DNA from 4 places in the Lysinibacillus sp. FJAT-14222 genome. Region 4 is predicted to be linked to each of the others. Evidence: riboswitches for the same ligand, from Rfam matches in the RefSeq annotation. Region 4 holds a riboswitch; each other region holds the start of a gene.

Region 1 (3,202 bases), on a different contig from region 4:
TTTCGGTAGTATTATTAAAGGTTTCGATGCAAACAGGGAACAATTTGTGCAAGCTGCAAATAAAAAATTTATTTCCTTTAAAAATGGTTTATCATCACTAATTGATCGACTTGAAGAAACATTAACGGATGTAGAAATTATTAAGGGAATTGCCACTACTAGTGTTAAAAAGCAGGAGAATCAATACTCCGTTACATTAGCAAACGGTAAAATGATTGAAGCAAATCATGTTGTATTGGCACTTCCGAATGAATCGGTACAAAGCATATTGCAGGATGAATCTTTGAACCGCTATTTTGAACAATTCAATACTGCCTCCGCAATTACGATTTATTTAGGATTTGATGTACCCGATAATAGATTACCTGCAGATGGAACAGGCTATATTGTGTCACATAATTCGGATGTTATATGTAATGCAGCAACTTGGACAAGTCGCAAGTGGAAGCACACCTCAGCAGAAGGGAAATTACTTGTGCGACTTTTTTATAAGAGCATTAACCCTGAGTATGAGAGATTACGTTTAATGACAGATGAAGAGTTGGCAGCTGTTGCCCTAGAGGATGTAAGAAAAAGCTTGGGGATTGAGGAAAAACCAACTGTTGTTGATGTGACAAAATGGATCGACCAAATGCCGAAGTATGACTTGGCACATCGTGAAGCGTTGCAAGGTCTAGTACAAGAGCTTGAGAAAAACTATCCAAATCTATCAATAGCGGGATGCTCTTATTTTGGAGTAGGCATAGGTGCTTGTATTCAAAATGGTAAAAAAATTGGTGAGGAGCTTGCTGGAAAACTATCGTAATTGTTTGATTTAAAGCAAAATATAGTATTTCAGGTGGAAATTATCCTCTGTTCAGTGAAATAGTCTTGACTCAATCGTTCGTTAACGATATGATTCTTTTAATTATTTAAAAAATTCATACTACATTCTTATCAAGAGAAGCTGAGGGACTGGCCCTATGAAGCTTCAGCAACCAACTTATTGTCAGGTGCTAAATCCAGAAGACCATTGTGTCGAAGATGAGAAGGAAAAACAATTACGAAACGACGTAAAAGCCTTCTTTTTTTTTGAAAGAAGGCTTTTTTTATTTTAAAGATAAGGGAAGCGAGGCTAGTTTTATGGGATTGCTTGAAAAGTTAAAAACGCATGTTCTTACAGCAGATGGTGCAATTGGTACAGTATTATACGGCTATGGCTTGGAGTACTGTCATGAAGAAATGAATGTTCATAGACCTGAATTAATTGAAAAGATTCATAGAGAATATATAGCAGCTGGAGCCGATATTATTCAAACGAACACTTACGGAGCTAATGCCATAAAGTTAGCCCGCTATGGATTAGAATCACGTGTGCAGCAGTTTAATGAAGCCGCTATGACGATTGCCAAACGAGCAGCGGCAGATGGTGGACAATTTGTCTTGGGTACTATTGGGGGGATCCGTGGTATTCGAAAGAGTGACGCAACATTAGAGGAAATTTTAGCAACGGTTGAAGAGCAAGCAACTGTTTTACTTGCAGGAGTTCCAGACGGCCTTTTACTTGAAACATATTATGATTTTGAAGAGCTAACAGCAACTTTGACAATGCTACGAGCTAAAACAACATTACCGATTATTGCTCAAGTTTCTATGCATGAACCAGGAGTTTTGCAAAATGGAATGAGTTTAAATAACGCTTTACATGAACTTGAAGCGCTAGGTGCTGATATCGTAGGTGTTAACTGTCGCTTAGGTCCTCACCATACTATACAAGCATTTGAAGGTGTAGAGCTTCCTGAAAAGGCATTTATGTCAACGTATCCGAACGCATCTCTTCTTGATTTGGAGGATGGCCGTGTTGTTTATGAATCAGAAGCAGATTATTTTGGTCGAGCAGCTGTAGAGCTTCGAGATCAGGGGGTACGTTTAATCGGTGGCTGCTGTGGTACGACACCGAAGCATATTGCCGCGGCGAAAAAATACTTAGAGGAGCTATCTCCAGTAGAGGAAAAGCACGCGAAGCCAGAAAAAGTAGAGGTTGTACGTGAGGCAGAGCCACCAAATTATGAGCCATTACATGTAAAAGTAAAACGTGAACGCTCAGTTATAGTGGAGTTAGATACACCAAGACATTTAGAAATTGAAGGCTTTATTGAAGGTGCCCAAAAATTATATGAAGCAGGCGCAGATGTAGTCATGATGGCTGATAATTCACTTGCATCCCCAAGAATTAGTAATGTTGCAATGGGTGCCTTACTAAAAGAAACACATGGGGTACGCCCGTTGACACATATAACATGCCGAGATCGTAATTTAATTGGTCTTCAATCACATTTAATGGGATTAAATGCACTAGGCATTCATGATATTTTAGCAGTTACTGGAGATCCGACAAAGGTAGGCGATTTCCCAGGGGCGACTAGCGTTTATGACGTATCTTCAATGGAGCTAATCCAGTTAATAAAACAGTTAAATGAAGGAGTATCATTCTCAGGGAAACCTCTTCGTAAAAAGGCGAATTTCTCTGTAGCGGCTGCGTTTAATCCCAATGTACGTGTATTAGACCGAGCTGTAGCACGATTAGAAAAGAAGATTGAGCATGGGGCAGATTATTTTATTTCACAGCCTGTTTATTCAAAGGAAAAAATCGTGGAAATTTACGAGGCGACAAAGCATTTAGAAACACCAATTTATCTAGGCATTATGCCAGTAACGAGCTATAAAAGTGCGGAGTTCTTACATCATGAAGTGCCGGGCATCAAACTATCTGATGATGCGTTAGCCCGCATGAAGGCTTGTGGTGATGATAAAGAACGCGCAACACTAGAAGGAATTGCAATTGCCAAGGAGTTAGTAGAAGTAGCAGCGGAATATTTCAATGGTATTTACCTCATCACACCATTTTTGCGCTATGATATGACACTAGAATTGATGGAATTTATTGAGCAATTGGATGAACAGAAAAAAGGGGTAAGTATAAATGGCTAAGCACTTGATTGAAGAACAATTAGAAAAACGAATTTTAATTCTTGATGGCGCAATGGGTACAATGCTACAAAATGAAAATTTATCAGCAGAGGATTTTGGCGGCGAGGAATATGATGGCTGTAATGAAAATCTTGTGCTAACTAGACCAGATGTGCTTGAAAAAATTCATGGAAAATATTTAGAGGCTGGAGCAGATATTATTTGTACAAATACATTTGGAAGTACTCCACTT
Region 2 (3,202 bases), on a different contig from region 4:
GTACTGGTGCGCAACATTAACGGACATATTGCGTATATGCAAGGCGCTTCTCCAAGCAAGCATAGATCCCCTGTCTACTTCTCGTGCCGACTTTTTTCGGGAGTAGTCATAACCGATTAGATTTCTATTTATGTCGAACGGAAATTTCTTTAATTTTATTTATTAAGCTTCTACTTTTTGCTGTGAAGCTGTTACTTGTTCAATAGCTTGTTCTAAATCTGCAATAATGTCTTCCACTGCCTCTAAACCGATGGATAAGCGAATGAGCGACTCGGTTACGCCAGTTTGGATTAACTCCTCAGCTGATAGTTGCTGATGTGTAGTAGATGCTGGATGGATAATTAATGATTTAGCATCCCCTACATTTGCTACGTGCGAGAATAATTTCACACTATCGATTAATTTACGCCCTGCTTCACGTCCACCTTTAATACCAAATGTAAGCACTGAACCGAAGCCATTTCTCAAATATTTTTTTGCTAAATCATGAGTAGGGAAATCTTCTAAGCCATTGTAATTTACATATTCCACAGATGGGTGGTTTCGTAAATATTCAGCTACCGCTAACGCATTTTCATTGTGTTTAGGAATACGCAAATGAAGCGTTTCTAAACCTTGTAATAAATTAAATGCTGCATCTGGACTTAATGTTGGACCGAAGTCGCGTAGTAATTGCACTCGCAGTTTTGTGGCAAATGCAGCCGCTGCTGTGTCAATACCATAACGCAAACCATGATAAGAAGCATCTGGTTCAGTAAAGCCTGGGAAACGTCCACGAGTCCAATCAAACTTCCCTGCGTCTACGACAACGCCGCCTAAAGTTGTACCATGGCCTCCAATCCATTTTGTTGCGGAATGAACGACGATATCGGCACCGAAGTCAATTGGTGTTGAGCCATAAGGTGAAGCAAATGTGCTATCAATAATTAATGGCAAGCCGTTTTCATGTGCTATATTCGCTACTGCCTCAATGTCTAGCACTTTTAAACTTGGGTTACCGTAAATTTCAGCGAACACCGCTTTTGTTTTATCCGTAATAGCTGCTTTGAAATTTTCTGGATTTGTTTCGTCTACAAAAATTGTTTTAATACCGTAGTTTGGTAGTGTGTTTGCCAATAAATTATAAGTACCTCCGTATAAAGAGCTACCTGCAACAATTTCATCCCCTGCCCCAGCAAGGTTTAAAATTGAAAATGCAATAGCTGCTGCACCAGATGAAAGTGCTACCGCTGCTGTACCGCCTTCTAATAAAGCGACGCGTTTTTCAAAAACATCTACAGTTGGGTTTGTAATACGTGTGTAAATATTGCCCGCTTCCTCTAAAGCAAAAAGACGTTGCGCATGAGCTGTGTCTTTAAAAACGAAAGCTGTTGAGCGATATACGGGTACTGTGCGAGATCCTGTTACCGGGTCTGGCTCTTGGCCACCATGTAACAGCAATGTTTCTGGTTTAAAATTTGTCATTGTCTACCTCCAAATGGTTACTTTTTTACGATGGTACCGGAGATGAGGAGGATTTTTTCTGTAGAAAACAAAAACCCCCTTCAGCTAAGAAGAGGGTTGCGGTTGCAAGTTTTCCTCCCCTTATCTGCCAGATCCAAGTAAGAATCTGTAGGAATTAGCACCTTAGCAAGTTCGTCACTTACTGGTTGCCGGGCATCATAGGGCCTATCCCTCCGCCGCTCTTGATAAGAGTATGAGATTCAATTTCCATCGTTGTTACACAGTATAAACATAGACTTTTTTTCTGTCAACAATAAAATTTTATTTTTTCCGAAACTTCTGTCTGCTTTTTTACGTAAAACGAACGCATACACTATTTTAGTATCTATTGGTTTACCACCAAAAGTTGGGTTGATTTCCGTTCCGACTGGGCGCTTTGTTGCTGTCGCTTCGCTTTCGCACAGATCCCAAGGAGTCGCCCAGTCTCCACTCCAATCAACTTATATGCAATGACATACGTTTTAAAGTGTTAGCCCTAAATTTTGGTGATGATCCTATTTATTTTGAAAGGAGAACTTTTATGTTAAAAGCCGTTATCATTTTTCTTCTTGTTGGTTATTTAATTGGTTGTATTCACGGCTCTAAAGTTGCTCAGTTTTTATCCGGGGTAGATTTAAAAAAGACTGGTCATGGCAATGCAGGTGCATCCAATGCAACACTTTCCCTTGGATGGAAATACGGCGTATTAGTTGCACTTATCGATATTGGTAAAGGCGTAGCAGCTATTATCAGTGCCCATATCTATCTAGCAGATGCAACACATTTAACAGAAATACAAGTTTGGCTCTTAACCTATATCATAGCTGCTGGTGTCATTCTTGGTCATAATTTCCCATTCCATATGGGCTTCAATGGCGGTAAAGGAACTGCATCAATCATAGGGATATTACTTGCAATCGATTGGAAAATTGGTTTATTTGCACTCATTTTATTTGTTCTTTTGTCCTTCACGACGAATTATCTAATTGTCGGTGTACTTGAATTTTATCTTGTTTTTTGTACAGCAACATATTTATGGATTCCTGGAGTAGGCCCGACAATTATAGCCCTACTACTTTTAGGAATAGCGATCATTTTGCATATCGAAAATATACAACGCTTAATTCAGGGAACTGAGCCTAAAGTAACTTCTGCATTCAAGAAAAAGAAATAATATTACTTTGGATATTTTTGTCTTTTCTATGACCATATATTTTCTCGTAACCGCCTATTATCGCTATAAATAGAGAGTATTTCACATACTGGTTTTTTTTACAATAAATATACAAATTACTTTCTTAAAAAAGCATCTTACTAGCCGATGTTATAGAAAATTGTAGTCATGTAGAAAGGATGAAAAAGTATGTCTACTTCTGAACAAGCAAAACCAAAACGTAATTTGAAGCCGCTCTGGATTGGATTAGCCTTCGCTTTACTAATCATCATTACTTTTTTACCTAACAACGGCGATTTACCTGTAGCTGGACAACGAGCTCTAGCCATCTTAGCTTTCGCAGTCATTCTTTGGGTTACTGAAGCAGTATCCTACCCCGTTAGCTCAGCCATGATTATTGCTCTTGTTACAATTTTACTAGGTTTAGCTCCATCAATGGAAGATCCAGCGACAGTGCTAGGAACATCAGATGCGTTAAAATTGGCATTAAGTGGATTTAGTAACTCTGCTGTTGCACTAGTAGCCGCTGCTCTTTTCCTAGCAGCA
Region 3 (3,202 bases), on a different contig from region 4:
TTAGTACTGAAAGAAGAAACTACAGATCAAACGACGTACTCTTCCATTCCTGTCGCTGTATTTTTACAACAAGTTCAGCAACGTTGGCAATCGAATTTCACGTCAATTAGTGATCAATTAGAAAAATTAGAGGTAAAAGAGCAGGAAGCGGAGCATAAGGTTGTCACGCTAAAAGGAAAAGAGGCAATCGTCAATTATTGTCAGTCATTATTAAAAAAAGCGGAGAAAAAAGTCATATTATCGATGTGGGAAGATATGTATGAAGCATTACGAGAAGATATTCATGAGGTGTCTGAGCATGTTCCAGTTCGTGGAATTACACTGTTTGTGGAGGAAAATGAGGCATCTATTGACCGGCACCGCATAACACAATATACGAGAAAATCTTCCACGCCTCATTGGTTTATTTTATCTGTAGATGGTCAGAAAATGATTTATGGCCACTCACCGTCAAATCAGGAAACGGCTTTTATTACAAATGACCCAGTTCATATTTATTTACTAGAGGATTATATATGGCATGACGTCCTTGTCAATCGACTGTTAAAGCGTGATGATAAGGAGCTTGAAGAATGGATTACTAAAGAACGTAAAGCATTTTTCTTGGAGTAAAGGCATTAAAAAAAGAATCTGCTCTAAGCAGATTCTTTTTTTTGTTAAACAGCGACTGTCGTCTTATGAATAAAATACTTTATCAACATTGTATTTAGCGCGGAATGTATTGATCGCGTAAGTTTCGTAAATTTCACGTTCCATTGGATCTTCTACTTCATACACTTCAATTTTGAAAATTTCATCACGATGATTTTTCAACGGTGAAACATTGTCCTCAAAATGCTTTTTAATACGTTGACGAATTTTACGTGCTTTACCGACAAATAATAGTTCGTTCTCTTCGTTATAGAATAAGAAAATACCACCGTTTTCACGCGTGATTTTATGGAAGTCGATAAAACCATGGTAAGGTGTGATTGGCACATCACCTGGCTTTAAATCTTGCTCGCGTTGGCGAATCACTAAATCTGGTTTTGGAAATTCAATTTTAATCAAACTTTTCACGTTCCTCTCTGTTACTAAAGGTATATGTTAACATAAGTACTGCATGTTTTCCATCAATTTCGCATTGTCGTAATTGCCGCTGTCGCGCAAAAAAGATTTGTAGCTGACGCTTCGCTTTCGCACAGAAAAGATTTGTAGCTGACGCTTCGCTTTCGCTAGATAAACAATGCGTCTCTCCAAGATTAGTGTTGAACAAATTACAAAATGCCATGCATGTTAATAACAAAATATTCTATGTATTATTGATATTCTTAATTGTTCATGTTACAATTCTTTTTAATTAAATAATCTTATCAAGAGAAGCTAAGGGATTTGGCCCGATGACGCTTCAGCAACCTCTAACAAAAGTTAGAAAGGTGCTAATTCCAGCAAAGGATTTGTCCTTTGAGAGATAAGAGTGAACGTGATAAAAATCCTTCTCATTCTATCTCAAATGGAATGAGGGGGATTTTTTAATTTTATCGTTTAATAATCGATTAAAGACTTTATGAACTTTGCGCAAGGCCGCGCATTGATACTAAGGCACAAATTGATGTTAGAAAGAGAGAAACAAAAGAGAGGGGAATGCAAGATGCCAATTAATATTCCGAAAAACTTACCAGCTGGAGAACATTTACGTGAGGAAAAAATCTTCGTAATGGAAGAGGACAGAGCGAAAACTCAGCAAATTCGTCCGTTAAATATATTAATTTTCAATCTAATGCCGGAAAAAGAGAAAACAGAACTGCAATTACTACGTTTACTTGGTAATACACCGTTACAAGTCAATATTACATTTTTAAATACAGCTACGCACGAATCGAAAAATGTCAGTAAATCACACTTACAGTTATTTTACACGACCTTTCATCAAATTCGCCATCGCCGCTATGATGGTATGATTATAACGGGAGCGCCAGTTGAAAAAATGGCTTTTGAGGACGTGAACTACTGGCAGGAAATTTCAGAAATTATGGATTGGTCCAAGAAAAATGTAACATCGGTCCTTCATATATGTTGGGGTGCACAGGCAGCGTTATATCATCATTACGGTATCGGCAAAATTGAGCTTCCTGCTAAATGCTCAGGTGTATATTCTCATGTCATTACGGATTTAACAGTGGATTTAGTACGTGGTTTCAGTGATTTATTTACAGCTCCACATTCTCGTTTTACATCTGTTTCTATTGAGGAAGTACGCAACCATCCTGATTTACGATTACTCTCTTATTCAGAAGATGCTGGTGTTTTTATTGTGCAATCTAAGGACAATAAAAATATCATGATTACCGGCCACCTTGAATATGATGCGACAACTTTAGCTGATGAATATAGTCGGGATGTCGCGAAAGGATTAGATATTAATGTACCAGTGAATTACTTCCCAAATGATGATCCAGGAAATGAACCAATTAATACGTGGCGTGCCCATACGCATTTATTATTCTCGAATTGGTTGAATTACTATGTTTATCAAGAAACACCATACGAATGGGATTTTGTTGATCAAATTGAATATCATATTTAATGCTGTTCAATAGCAATTGTAAAGAAAAAATGATGACCTTAATAACTTCAAGGTCATCATTTTTAACTTCATTATGTTATTAATTTTCCGACGAATCTTTATTTTTATCACTGTTTGGAGTATTTCCAGTATCGCTATCATTCTGTGTAGCACTGCCGGCATCGTTTTCACTTTTATTTTGAGTAGAATTTTCGCCATTACTGCTACTTTCACTTTGAGAAGCGTTTTCGTTATTGCTACTACTTTCACTTTGAGAAGCATTTCCGCTATTGCTGCTACTTTCATTTTGAGAAGCATTTCCGCCATTGCTGTTACTTTCATTTTGAGAAGTATTTTCGCTCTTGCAGTTACTTTCATTTTGAGTAGAATTTCCGCCATTACTGCTACTTTCACTTTGAGCAGAATTTTCGTTATTGTTACTAATTTCACTTTGAGAAGCATTTCCGCCATTACTGCTATTTTGACATTGAGCAGAATTTTCGCTATTGCTACTACTGTCACTTTGTGAGGCATTTTCGCTATTGCTACTACTATTACTTTGAGAAGCATTTCCGCTATTGCTGCTACTTTCATTTTGAGAAGTATTTTCGCTATTGCTACTAATTTCACTTTGAGAAGCATTTCCGCCATTGTTGC
Region 4 (3,202 bases):
TTAGAACGCCGAGCCCCTTTCTATAGTACTTTAAAATAATTTTACAGCTACTGCATTACTTTAGCTAAATAATTTATAACCCAGCTTTTTCTTTTAATGCGTCAGCTTTGTCTGTTTGTTCCCAAGGTACATTTAAGTCAGTACGACCGAAGTGACCATATGCTGCAGTTTGTTTATAAATAGGGCGACGAAGGTTAAGCATTTTAATAATTCCAGCTGGACGTAAATCAAATAGCTCGCGTACCCAATTTACAATTTCACTTTCCTTCACTTTTCCTGTCCCAAATGTATCAACAGCAATAGAAACTGGCTGAGCAACACCAATTGCATAAGCTAATTGTACTTCAGCACGTTCTGCTAAGCCTGCTGCTACGATATTTTTTGCCACATAGCGTGCTGCATATGCCGCTGAACGGTCCACCTTAGTTGCGTCCTTACCAGAGAAAGCACCTCCGCCATGACGTGCATAGCCACCGTATGTATCAACGATGATTTTACGGCCAGTTAGACCAGCATCCCCTTTTGGACCACCTATTACGAAACGGCCAGTTGGGTTGATGAAATATTTAGTATCAGCATCTAGTAATTCACTTGGAACAACTGGGGCAATAACGAATTCTTTTAAATCTGCTTGAATTTGTTCAAGCGTCGCTTCTTCATCATGCTGTGTTGAAATAACAATCGTATCTACACGCACTGGTACATTGTTTTCATCATATTCAATCGTCACTTGCGTTTTTCCGTCTGGACGTAAATATGCTAGTTCACCAGATTTACGTGCTTCAGTTAAACGACGAGCCAATTTATGCGCTAAACTAATCGGTAATGGCATAAGCTCTGGTGTTTCGTTACATGCAAACCCGAACATTAAGCCTTGGTCACCTGCACCAATAGCCTCAATATCAGCGTCAGTCATAGAGCCTTCACGCGCCTCTAAAGCTTGATCAACACCCTGTGCAATATCAGGCGATTGTTCACCAATAGCAAGAAGCACTGCTAGGTTTTCAGCATCAAAGCCATATTTTCCTCGTGTATAACCGATTTCTGCTACAGTATCGCGGACAATACCTTTCATATCTACATAGGTAGAAGTAGTAATTTCTCCTGCTACTAATACTAAGCCTGTTGTTACTGTTGTTTCACACGCTACACGTGCATTTGGATCTTCTGCTAAAATAGCATCTAAAATGGCATCCGAGATTTGGTCACAAATTTTGTCTGGATGTCCTTCTGTTACACTCTCTGATGTAAACAGTCGACGGTTTGTCATTTGGTTTTCCTCCTATTACGCTTATAAATAGTATTTGCGAATTAATACGGTACTCATTACCCATGTCAAGCTCGCTCCTATGGATTGAACTCTCAAGCCGTTGCTGCTGTCGTTTCACTTTCGCACAAAAAAATAGCTGCTGCTTTTAACACGAGATTTCGAAAGATCCGTCATTATAATAAGGAAAGAACTACATATACTTACCTTTAGATTTGTTTTTAACAATAAAAAAATCCTTTTCTCACGCTTACTTAACATGAGGAAAGGAATAATGACTTCGTAACCTTTCACTCTTATCGTTCAAGGGGTTTCCCCTTGCATCAGGTTGGCACCAACGCATGTCGTGAAATAGTTCATGCAGGTTGCCGGGTTTCATAGGGCCTGACCCTCCACCAGCTCGGGATAAGAGTATCCGTTCAATATCTCATATTACGTAAAAGGTCGAACGTTGTCAAATATTTTTGCTGTATTATATAAAGGAAATAGGGAATTCGATGAGTTTCAATACTTTTTACACTTGGATTATGCTGTAAATTGAAGCAAAATAATCCCTACTCTCCACCTTATATCATGTGTTAACATATGTGTGACCCTTTAATCTTCATTCAGCAAGTATTTAGCGAAAGTGCAACGTCATCTACAAATGTCTTTTGTAGCGAAAACGAAGTTATTAGCTACAGAAGGCTGCCCTCTCTACATGTGGTGGATGAATATGGTTGTAGACCCCTTTTCAGTCGGTGACAAGCTCCAACTGATAAAAAAGACAGGTAAGAACCTCACATCCTGTGCGAACCTCATGTTGACCAAAAGCTTCCAAACGTAATTCAGCTGTGACGAAGATTATCTAATCAAATAGGGGAAAAAGCATTCTAAAAACGAATAAATTTACTTTTTGTCGTTTTCTTGAAAAGTATTAAAATCTCTAAAATAATTTCCGAATTAGTATAGATTATTTAAGCAATTGTGTTATACTATTTTTGAAAATAAGAAATTCTCCCTCAAACTCTAGGGAATACTATAAAAAAGGATGGTATTTAATCGATGAATTCAGTAGAAATTGCAAACGAACTGAAGGAATTATTAAGCGGCGGTAACATTAATGTTCAACTTTCAGTACCACAATTAGCTGAAAAAGCTACAGCTCGTGGTGAAGCTATGTTAACAGTAGATGGTGCAGTTCGTGCAGAAACTGGCAAATACACTGGTCGTTCACCTAAAGATAAATATACGGTAGAAGAAGAAAGCTCAAAAGATCAAATTGACTGGGGAAAAGTAAACCGACCAATTTCTTCTGAAGTGTTCGATAACTTATATGTAAAAGTAGTAAAATATTTAAAAGAACGTGACGAATTATTCGTATTCAAAGGCTTTGCTGGTGCTGACAAAGATTCGCAATTAAGCATCCAAGTAATCAATGAATATGCTTGGCACAACCTTTTCGCTCATCAATTATTTATCCGTCCAACTGAAGAAGAATTAGCTTCTCATGTTGCTGACTTCACAGTTATCTCAGCTCCTAACTTTAAAGCAGACCCTGCTGTTGATGGTACAGCTTCTGAAACATTCATCATTGTATCACTTGAAAAGAAAATTATCCTAATCGGTGGTACTGAATACGCTGGTGAAATCAAAAAATCTATTTTCGGTATTATGAACTACTTATTACCACAACAAGGCATCCTTTCAATGCACTGCTCATCAAACGTTGGTGAAGCTGGCGATGTTGCATTATTCTTTGGTTTATCTGGTACTGGTAAAACTACTTTATCTGCTGATCCTGACCGTAAGCTTATCGGTGACGATGAACACGGTTGGTCTGATAATGGTGTATTCAACATCGAGGGCGGTTGCTATGCAAAAACAATTAACCTTTCTGCTGAAAAAGAACCAGAAATCTACAACGCAATCCGCTTCGGTTCTGTTTTAGAAAAC

The links. Region 4 has a riboswitch for S-adenosylmethionine ahead of metK (methionine adenosyltransferase). Riboswitches for the same ligand answer to the same signal wherever they lie in the genome.
Region 1: another riboswitch for S-adenosylmethionine. It lies ahead of AN161_RS13350 (bifunctional homocysteine S-methyltransferase/methylenetetrahydrofolate reductase); the one in region 4 lies ahead of metK (methionine adenosyltransferase).
Region 2: another riboswitch for S-adenosylmethionine. It lies ahead of AN161_RS09250 (O-acetylhomoserine aminocarboxypropyltransferase/cysteine synthase family protein); the one in region 4 lies ahead of metK (methionine adenosyltransferase).
Region 3: another riboswitch for S-adenosylmethionine. It lies ahead of metA (homoserine O-succinyltransferase); the one in region 4 lies ahead of metK (methionine adenosyltransferase).

The regions. Positions count from the first base shown of each region.
Region 1 covers NZ_LIYL01000025.1:53,724-56,925, forward strand. Annotated here, with positions in the region: gene AN161_RS13345 (protoporphyrinogen oxidase) at 1-805, shown strand, start outside; SAM riboswitch class I at 931-1,030, shown strand; gene AN161_RS13350 (bifunctional homocysteine S-methyltransferase/methylenetetrahydrofolate reductase) at 1,123-2,970, shown strand; gene metH (methionine synthase) at 2,963-3,202, shown strand, end outside.
Region 2 covers NZ_LIYL01000019.1:50,033-53,234, forward strand. Annotated here, with positions in the region: gene AN161_RS09250 (O-acetylhomoserine aminocarboxypropyltransferase/cysteine synthase family protein) at 163-1,464, opposite strand; SAM riboswitch class I at 1,582-1,695, opposite strand; gene AN161_RS09255 (glycerol-3-phosphate acyltransferase) at 2,024-2,656, shown strand; gene AN161_RS09260 (DASS family sodium-coupled anion symporter) at 2,846-3,202, shown strand, end outside.
Region 3 covers NZ_LIYL01000012.1:3,326-6,527, forward strand. Annotated here, with positions in the region: gene AN161_RS05875 (TrmB family transcriptional regulator) at 1-612, shown strand, start outside; gene AN161_RS05880 (nucleotide excision repair endonuclease) at 676-1,050, opposite strand; gene AN161_RS28615 (hypothetical protein) at 1,043-1,255, opposite strand; SAM riboswitch class I at 1,347-1,457, shown strand; gene metA (homoserine O-succinyltransferase) at 1,631-2,566, shown strand; gene AN161_RS27370 (endospore germination permease) at 2,646-3,202, opposite strand, start outside.
Region 4 covers NZ_LIYL01000007.1:34,904-38,105, forward strand. Annotated here, with positions in the region: gene metK (methionine adenosyltransferase) at 74-1,270, opposite strand; SAM riboswitch class I at 1,561-1,679, opposite strand; gene pckA (phosphoenolpyruvate carboxykinase (ATP)) at 2,312-3,202, shown strand, end outside.